Regions from separate parts of the Shouchella oshimensis genome, predicted to be linked through region 2. Evidence: a T-box and tRNA genes for the amino acid it is inferred to sense, from the RefSeq annotation. Region 2 holds a T-box; the other holds one or more tRNA genes.

Region 1 (4,419 bases), on a different contig from region 2:
CCAACTGAGCAAGAGCCAAGGTCGAGTACCAAGAGAGAAGTCCAAGCTTACCAAGAGCCGAGGCCGAAAACCAAGAGAGAAGCCCAACTTACCAAGAGCCGAGGCCGAAAACCAAGAGAGAAGTCCAGCTTACCAAGAGCCAGGGTCGCATACCAAGAGCTTGGATCAACATAGCAAGGTAAGAGCCACTTTACCAAGACCGCAAAGCTGTTACAAAGAAGAATTCTCAATATATTTACGTAAGAACACGAAAAGGAGGCAAACGAGATCCTTTTCGTGTTTTTTTTATTGATTCCTCTTTCCTGAATTTACTGCCTCCATGAATACTCCGCCAACTCCGACAAATACTAAAAGCAAATCATTTTGTCGGAAGTGGGGACCGGAACATGGAAGATATTTTTCTCGCATTACTTCGCACGGGGCTTGTTTTTATCATGATTCTGTTTTTCTTTCGTTTAACCGGGAAAAAAGATATTGGAGAGATCAGTGTCCTTGATATTGTTATCACTCTTTTAATTGTCGATATTGCCGTTATCATGATTGAAGATACAAACATGCCTGTCATGAAAGGTCTTGCTCCGGTACTTTTGTTATTTGCTATTCAATATACATTTTCCCGAATTTCTTTAAAAAATCAGAAGTTCCGAGATGTGGTGGATGGACGGCCTGTACTTATTATACGGGAGGGTAAGCTGCAGCAAGAGAATATGAAGAAGCAATCTTACAATCTTGATGATGTTTTACTTCAGTTGCGAACAAAAGATGTTTTTGATATTCGTGAAGTAGAATACGCCTTGTTAGAGACTTCGGGGGCATTATCCGTATACAAAAAAGGGGATCAATACCCCTTTACACTGCCATTTATCTTAGATGGTGCGGTTCAGGAGGAGCATCTAAGTATTTTGGGTAAAACCTCCGATTGGTTAAAAAAAGAACTAGAGAACAGAGGATATTCGCATTTTGATCAGGTGTTTTATTGTGGCTTTACTACAGAGAAGCATTTGTATATTGAACCTAAGACCCATTTGGAGAAATAAAATATGGTCTCACACTCATTTGCAAAATTTCCTCTAAATCTTCTAAACGAATAAGATAATAATCGACGGCATCAGGAATATGTACGTCAAGATCGCTTGTAATCTGATCTGTATAAAGAACAAAATGTGTATCATCTAAAGGTCTAATGGCAAGCGCGGCTTGAGTGACTGTAACAATTGTGAGTTCATCATGAAAATCTTCGGCTTCTATTCGTTCAAATGGTGATGTCAGGTTAAAGGAAAGAGTGCCACTGTTTTTTGTTGCCGGAACCAGCAGCCAATGGGGGAAAAGCTCTCCATCAAGTTCTTCATAATAAACCTTCATTACCTCACTCCTTAAGCTAGTTATAGCTTAAGTATAAATGATTTGACAACCAAGTAAAAAAGAGCTATCTCAATTTGGGTGCATTCTTGTAGGAATGGCCTTGAAATGAGACAGCTCTTATTATTTAATGGCATACAGAATATCGCCAATACCTACTTATTAAAGAATTGACGATAAAAATCTTTGCTTCAATACTTATTTGCAGTAAGAAGCACCAATGATTACAAGTAGAATGAATAGAACAACGATTAAAGCAAAACCATTGCCACAACCGCCGCTATAACCTCCTACTGGTCCTTGTTGTTGACCGTAACCGTAGCCACCGCCACAACCGTAGTCAGCACCACCGTAGTTACCACCACCGAAGAAGCCCATGCGTACACCGCCTTTCAAAGGGAATACTTTACTTTATGCAATCATTTGAAATTGGCGACGGATGTGGGCTGATTTTTCAATGAAAGGGCGTTGTGACTAGAAGTTATTTAACCCCGGTTAGCTGACTTTTCTTCAGTCCTGTAACAGCACCAACAAGCTTGATATCTATGCCATAATCGAGCATACATTCAGCCACTTCAATCTTCGTTTCTTCTCTTGTTGAATAGCGGACTCTCTCTAAGATGGCGAGGAAATCGGCGTGCGGAAGCTCGGATTCTTTTTTCATAAATCATCATCCTTTTGCGTTTCTTTTTATTATAACGAATGTATGTTCGTATTGATAGAAGAAAATAATAGAAAATTTTTTTCGAAAAAGTTTTTAAAAACACTTGTCTTATTCCTGTCGATTGGGTATAATACTTTTTGTCAGTGTTTCAGACACACGATCTGGCCCGTTGGTCAAGCGGTTAAGACACCGCCCTTTCACGGCGGTATCACGGGTTCGATTCCCGTACGGGTCACCATTATCTTAATAGATATATGAGCAATAGGCCAAGAGTTCGAGGACATGAGTTTTCAAAAGAGGAAGCGTACAACCGTACGTGACCGACCTTAGAATAACGAAATGGACGAAGAAATCCGCAGTTTATTTGCAGCCATTGACAAAGAGAAGCGAAGAGTTCGAGGACATGAGTTTTCAAAAGAGGAAGCGTACAACCGTACGTGACCGACCTGAGAATAACGCAGTGGACGAAGAAATTCGCAGTTTATCTGCAGCCATTGACAAAGAGAAGCGAAGAGTTCGAGGACATGAGTTTTCGAGAGAAGGAGCGTACGACCGTACGTGACTGAGCGAGAATAACGAAATGGACGAAGAAATCTGAAGCTTATCTGCAGTCAAACTGGAGGATTAGCTCAGCTTGGAGAGCATCTGCCTTACAAGCAGAGGGTCGGCGGTTCGAGCCCGTCATCCTCCACCATTTACTTTTTTAATTCTTTTAGCTTGGAGGGGTAGCGAAGTGGCTAAACGCGGCGGACTGTAAATCCGCTCCCTACGGGTTCGGCAGTTCGAATCTGCCCCCCTCCACCATTTTTTTGTTTTTGTTGGGCTATAGCCAAGCGGTAAGGCAACGGATTTTGATTCCGTCATTCCCTGGTTCGATCCCAGGTAGCCCAACCATTTTTTCTTTCTCATTAACATGAGCCATTAGCTCAGTTGGTAGAGCATCTGACTTTTAATCAGAGGGTCGAAGGTTCGAATCCTTCATGGCTCACTCTTTTTTTACTTTACATTTAGATACGTATATAACGAGAAGCCATCTTCTATTTGGAGTATGGCTTCTTTTTTTGTGCACAATAAAAAAACATCTCGAAGTAGAGATGTCTATGTGATCAACCTGCGATGGATTTGTATTCATTAAGTAAATGATCTAGCTCTTGGCTTCTGCTAATAATATCAGGAGAGCTGAGGTCTATTGTGAGTGCCATTACATTTAGGTCATGGCGAACTCTTTCTATATTTTTTAAGAGCGTGTGTGTTGTCTTGGAAGTCATATCACATCACCCCTTTTCTGGGAAAATAGTCCGATTTTAGTGTGGACACTTCTTAAGTACCCTCTTTTTGTTCATCTAAACGTCTTTTTTCTGATAAAATAAAAAAGTACATAAAAAATGTGAAACTTTTTATTAGCCGGTACGTAAACGGTACAGATTGAAGCAGTCAGGGGTATTGCTATGGACACATTAATCAGGAAATTGATAATAGAAGTGAAAAAAGGGGATACAGAATCCTTTAGTGAACTTGTTGAGTTATTTAAAGACAAAGTTTATCAGGTAGCTTACCGGATGGTTGGTCATCCCCAGGAGGCGCAGGACGTGGCCCAAGAGGCTTTTTTACGTGCCTATACGAATCTTGATAAATTTGATATGAATCGCAAGTTTTCAACTTGGCTGTTTCGGATCGCAACAAATGTAGCGATTGATCGTCTCAGAAAGAAGAAGCCAGACTTTCATCTTGAGGATAAGGTGAAAGGAACGGAAGGTTTAACCTATGAGTCGCAGCTTGCAGCTGATCAAGAGCTGCCTGAGGATCAGGTGGTAACCTTGGAGATGCAGGAATGGATACAATCAGAGATTAATCAGCTGCCGCTTAAGTATCGGTCGGCCATTATTCTTAAATACATGGAGGATCTCTCACTTAAAGAAATTAGTGAAATCCTTGATATGCCCATCTCAACCGTAAAAACGAGAATTCATCGTGGGCGAGAGGCACTTAGAAAACGAATGAGGAATGTATAAAGAAGGAGGCATATTTTTATGTCGTGCGAGTCACATGTACAAGGCTTAATTCATAAATATTTAGATGGAGACGCAACGGAAGCAGAGAAGAAAGAACTCTATCTGCATGTTGAGACCTGTGAAGAATGTGATTTGCATCTTCGTGAGCTAAAGAAAGTTATTGCGTTCACACAAAGCGCATCTCATATAGAAGCTCCTGCTAACTTTACAGATCAGGTTATGGCAAAACTGCCAGCTAAAAAGCAATCATTCAAATGGAAAAGTCATATAAAAAAGCATCCTATTCTGGTTGCTGCTGCTATATTCTTTTTATTAATGTCAGCATCTTTTTTCACATCTTGGTCAGGTAACTCAGAAAAAGTAACCGTTTCTGGATCAGGGAAT
Region 2 (4,419 bases):
ATACTTGCCATTATGATTAAATGATATGAAGCTCATTCCAAATCCATTTTCAGGCTTAGTAAATACTTCATAGTTATCAACTCTACATAAACCTTTACAATCTAAACAATCCTGATAAGAATGAGTCACATCTTGAAATCGAAAATCTTTATATTTATTACCAAAATATCGGTCCCAACCTTCAGTTCTTTGGTTTAACTGATATTTATCACAACAATAATTACAAATAAAGCCTCTTGTTACATTACAATAAAATACACTTATTCTCTTATCACAAACGCTGCAATTCCCCACAAATATCTATCCTTTCTATAAAAACTAGTAATCAATGTTCCACTCTCAAAAAATATCTAAACTCTTGGTAACTATTAGGTTTCGCTCAATTTCATTCTTGCCTAAATATTATCATCCATAAGACATAATAATGGAATAAGCTGTATGAAGTTTTTTTAGAGTTACTTTCAAGAGATTACCTAGTTCCAATACTAATTAAAGATTTTTAATAAAAAAAACAGCAACCCTCCTCAGGTTGCTGCCTCTCTCCTACTATTCTTAAAGCGTAATTTTCACAAACTTACGCTTCCCTACTTGCACAATTAATCCTTCAGTGATGGTTACTTCTGTTTTAATGTCTGTTACCTTTTCTTCGTTCATCTTCACGCCACCGTTTTGGATCATACGACGCGCTTCTCCTTTAGATGGAAGGAGCCCTAGATCAACAACTAGATCAATGATACCAATTTGTGCATCCTTTTCCCATTTCACAACTGGCATGTCATCTGGAAGTGAGTTCTTTTGAAAAACTGTTTCAAAATAAGCTCGTGCTTCTTTTGCTGCTTCTTGTCCGTGGTACATTGCAACGAGTTTGCTTCCAAGATTCATTTTGGCGTCTCGCGGGTGGATCGATCCATCCGCTAGGCCTTTTTCTAAGATATCTACTTCTTCTAGCGGAAGATCGGTTGCTAATCTAAAGTACTTAACCATTAATTCATCTGGAATAGACATTGATTTACCAAAGATTTCGTTTGGTGCCTCGTCGATTCCAATGTAGTTGTTTAAGGACTTAGACATTTTTCTAACGCCATCGAGACCTTCAATTAATGGAAGGGTCATAGCCACTTGCTTCTCTTGTCCGTACGCTTCTTGAAGCTGACGTCCCATAAGCAGGTTAAATTTCTGGTCTGTTCCCCCTACTTCAATGTCTGATTTCATTGCAACAGAGTCATACCCCTGCATTAATGGATAGAAAAATTCATGGATGGAGATTGGCTGCTGTGACTTATAACGCTTTTCAAAGTCATCACGCTCTAACAAACGAGCAACCGTTAAGTTACTTGCAAGCTTAATAATATCTTCGAAGTTAAGGGCTTTTAACCACTCTGAGTTGTACATTAGTGTTACTTTGTCCATGTCCAAGACTTTGCTGTACTGTTCCACATAGGTCTTAGCATTCTCCATAACCTGTTCGTTTGTTAATGCTTTTCTTGTTTCAGATTTGCCTGTTGGGTCTCCGATACGTCCGGTGAAATCACCAATTAATAATTGGATCTCATGACCAAACTCCTGAAATTGACGCAATTTATGAAGTACAACCGTATGGCCTATATGGACGTCAGGCGCTGAAGGGTCCATTCCTAATTTAATTTTAAGTGGCACACCTGTTACAACAGACTTCTCAATTTTTTCACGGAAGGCATACTCCGGTGCAATTTCTACTACACCTCTCATTAACTCATTTACTTGTGTGTCTACTAATTGCTTCTGATCTTGCGTCAACTCTCTTTTTGACTCTTCCATCCCAACAAACCTCCGATTAATTTCTACTTTTACACACAAAAAAACCCGTCTCCTAAAAAGGGACGAGGTTATCGCGGTACCACCCTTGTTGAAAAGCAAATAAGCTTTCCCACTCAGTCTATAACGGCATTAACCGTTCTTTGCTATTAGGCAAAGAAAAAGCTCCAGGCTGTAATTCTTTCAGCATCTCGTACTGGCTTGCACCTTCCGCAAGCTCTCTACAATCGATGTGTACTGAAATACTTCGACCCTTCCGCGCTTGTGATTTCATTCAATTGTTACAGTTTTAACACAAACTGATGACATAGTCAATAAATAACCAAAACCTTGCTTGGAAAGCATTTCATCTGCATTAAACCTATGCTATACTGTTTCTGATTATTTAGGGAGGTATGTTATGTCCATGTTTTCTCGTATTAAAGAGAGAATACACCTATTATATAAAAAATTAGATGACATTCAATTATTCCGTAGGATAGGAATTACCTATCAAGTTTTTTGGAATCTATTTTTAGTTTTTATTGTTTTTGGGATCATGTCGTTATTCTTTGTAGGTGGAACAGCTGCAGGCTACTTTGCTTCTCTCGTGAAGGATGAGCCGTTACAAAATGCAGAAGAAATGACTACAAAAATTCATAACTATGAAGAAACCAGTCAGGTCTTCTTTGCAGGTGACACCTATATGGGTGAATTGCCAACAGATCTTGAACGTCACCAGGTTGCACTTGATGACATTTCAGACTATGTCAAAAAAGCGATAGTTGCTACAGAGGATGAATATTTTTACGAGCATGAAGGCGTTGTTCCAAAGGCGATTATGCGTGCTACGTATCAGGAATTCGCTAATGCCTCTACCCAAACAGGTGGGAGTACTCTTACACAACAGTTGATTAAACAGCAGATTCTTTCAAGTGAAGTATCTTTCGACCGTAAAGCAACCGAGATTCTACTAGCTATGCGTCTAGAGCACTTTATGAGCAAGGACGATATCCTGGAAGCGTACTTAAACGTTGTTCCATTTGGTCGTAATGCCTCTGGCAATCAGATTGCTGGTGTACAATCTGCAGCTATCGGTATTTTTGGTGTAGATGCAAAAGATTTAAATTTGCCTCAGTCTGCTTTTATTGCTGGACTGCCGCAAAGTCCATTTGGCTACACACCATTTCAATCAGATGGAGAAGTAAAGGAATCTATTGACCCTGCCTTAAATCGAATGAACACCGTATTAAGCCGGATGCACTCAGAAGGTTACATATCTGATGAAGAAATGCAGGACGCGCTTGACTACGATATACAAGGTGATTTTACAGATCGAACGCCTCCTATTACGGAGAAGTATCATTATCTAACATATGAAATTATGAAGAGAGCAACACCAATTATTGCTGAAGCCAAAATGGAAGCAGATGACGTGAATCTTGATGAAATGAGTGATGCGAAGCGTGCAGAAACGATTGAATCGTATACTAGCGCAGCAGCTCGTGATCTCTCTAGTAGTGGTTATCGTATTCACACAAGCATTAATCAAGACATCTATGACGGAATGCAAGATGCCGTAAACGATGATAATCTCTTTGGACCTGAAAAAGAAGGCGAAAATGAAGAAGTTGGGGCTGTTCTTCAAGACAACAAAACCGGAGCAATCCTTGGTTTCGTTGGCGGACGTGAAGAAGGAAACCCTGATAAGCAGTTTAACCACGCCACTCAGGCCAACAGGCCAACAGGGTCAACAATGAAGCCATTGCTTGGTTATGCACCTGCAATGGAAATTGGGACTGTCCAACCAGGTCTTGTTATTCCAGATACGCCGATGAAGTATAAATCAAACGGTAAGCCAATTAATAACTTTGACCGTAGTCATAAAGGATTACAATCTGTAAGAAAATCACTTGCCCAATCAAGGAACGTTCCCGCTGTGCGTGCGCTAAATACGGTGCCGCATGATGTAGCAAGACAGACTTTAAAAGACCTAGGTATTCCTTTAGCAGATGAAGGTGTACCACACGAGTCTTCTGTTCTTGGAACAGTTGACATGAGTGTCGAAGAAAACACAAATGCTTATTCTACTTTTGGAAATGGTGGAAAACGTGTAGAGTCTTATATGATTGAACGTATTGAAACAGCAGATGGAGAGTCTGTTTTTGAACATGAAGCAAAAGAAACAGATGTATTTTCTGTTGAAACGAATTATTTAACCATTGATATGATGCGTGATGTTCTTAAACCAGGAGGAACGGCAAGCAGCGTACCAGGTAATCTGAACTTCTCAGCTGATTGGGCTGGAAAAACAGGAACAACTCAGTACACAAGGGACTCTTGGTTTATGGCCACTAACCCTAACGTAACACTTGGTGTTTGGATTGGTTATGATTCGAATCATACTATATCCGAAACGGTTAATGGATTACGGTATGGGCCGAGAAACCAAAAAATCTGGGCGAACATCGCAAACGCAGCCTATAGTGCCAATTCTGAGATAATGGCTCCTTCTGAATCTTTTAAACAGCCAGAAGGCGTTGTATCAAGAAAGATCTGTAGCTTAACAGGAACGGCCCCTTCCAAAGCTTGTGAGGATGCTGATCTTGTAACAACTGATTTATTCAACAAAAAGTTCCTTCCTAA

The links. The T-box of region 2 lies ahead of tyrS (tyrosine--tRNA ligase). A T-box ahead of a tRNA ligase gene usually reads a tRNA of that ligase, here a tRNA-Tyr.
Region 1: it encodes a tRNA-Tyr, which carries the amino acid that the T-box ahead of tyrS (tyrosine--tRNA ligase) is inferred to sense. The anticodon was not compared.

What each region holds. Positions count from the first base shown of each region.
Region 1 covers NZ_JAMQJY010000007.1:16,172-20,590, forward strand. The annotation lists gene NDM98_RS22405 (DUF421 domain-containing protein) at 387-1,037, shown strand; gene NDM98_RS22410 (hypothetical protein) at 1,015-1,362, opposite strand; gene NDM98_RS22415 (YjcZ family sporulation protein) at 1,558-1,737, opposite strand; gene NDM98_RS22420 (hypothetical protein) at 1,841-2,023, opposite strand; tRNA gene NDM98_RS22425 (tRNA-Glu) at 2,187-2,261, shown strand; gene NDM98_RS22430 (hypothetical protein) at 2,427-2,585, shown strand; tRNA gene NDM98_RS22435 (tRNA-Val) at 2,642-2,717, shown strand; tRNA gene NDM98_RS22440 (tRNA-Tyr) at 2,743-2,827, shown strand; tRNA gene NDM98_RS22445 (tRNA-Gln) at 2,843-2,917, shown strand; tRNA gene NDM98_RS22450 (tRNA-Lys) at 2,939-3,011, shown strand; gene NDM98_RS22455 (aspartyl-phosphate phosphatase Spo0E family protein) at 3,130-3,291, opposite strand; gene sigW (RNA polymerase sigma factor SigW) at 3,472-4,035, shown strand; gene NDM98_RS22465 (anti-sigma factor family protein) at 4,054-4,419, shown strand, end outside.
Region 2 covers NZ_JAMQJY010000001.1:1,347,865-1,352,283, forward strand. The annotation lists gene NDM98_RS07250 (tetratricopeptide repeat protein) at 1-294, opposite strand, end outside; gene tyrS (tyrosine--tRNA ligase) at 553-1,797, opposite strand; T-box leader at 1,853-2,062, opposite strand; gene NDM98_RS07260 (transglycosylase domain-containing protein) at 2,195-4,419, shown strand, end outside.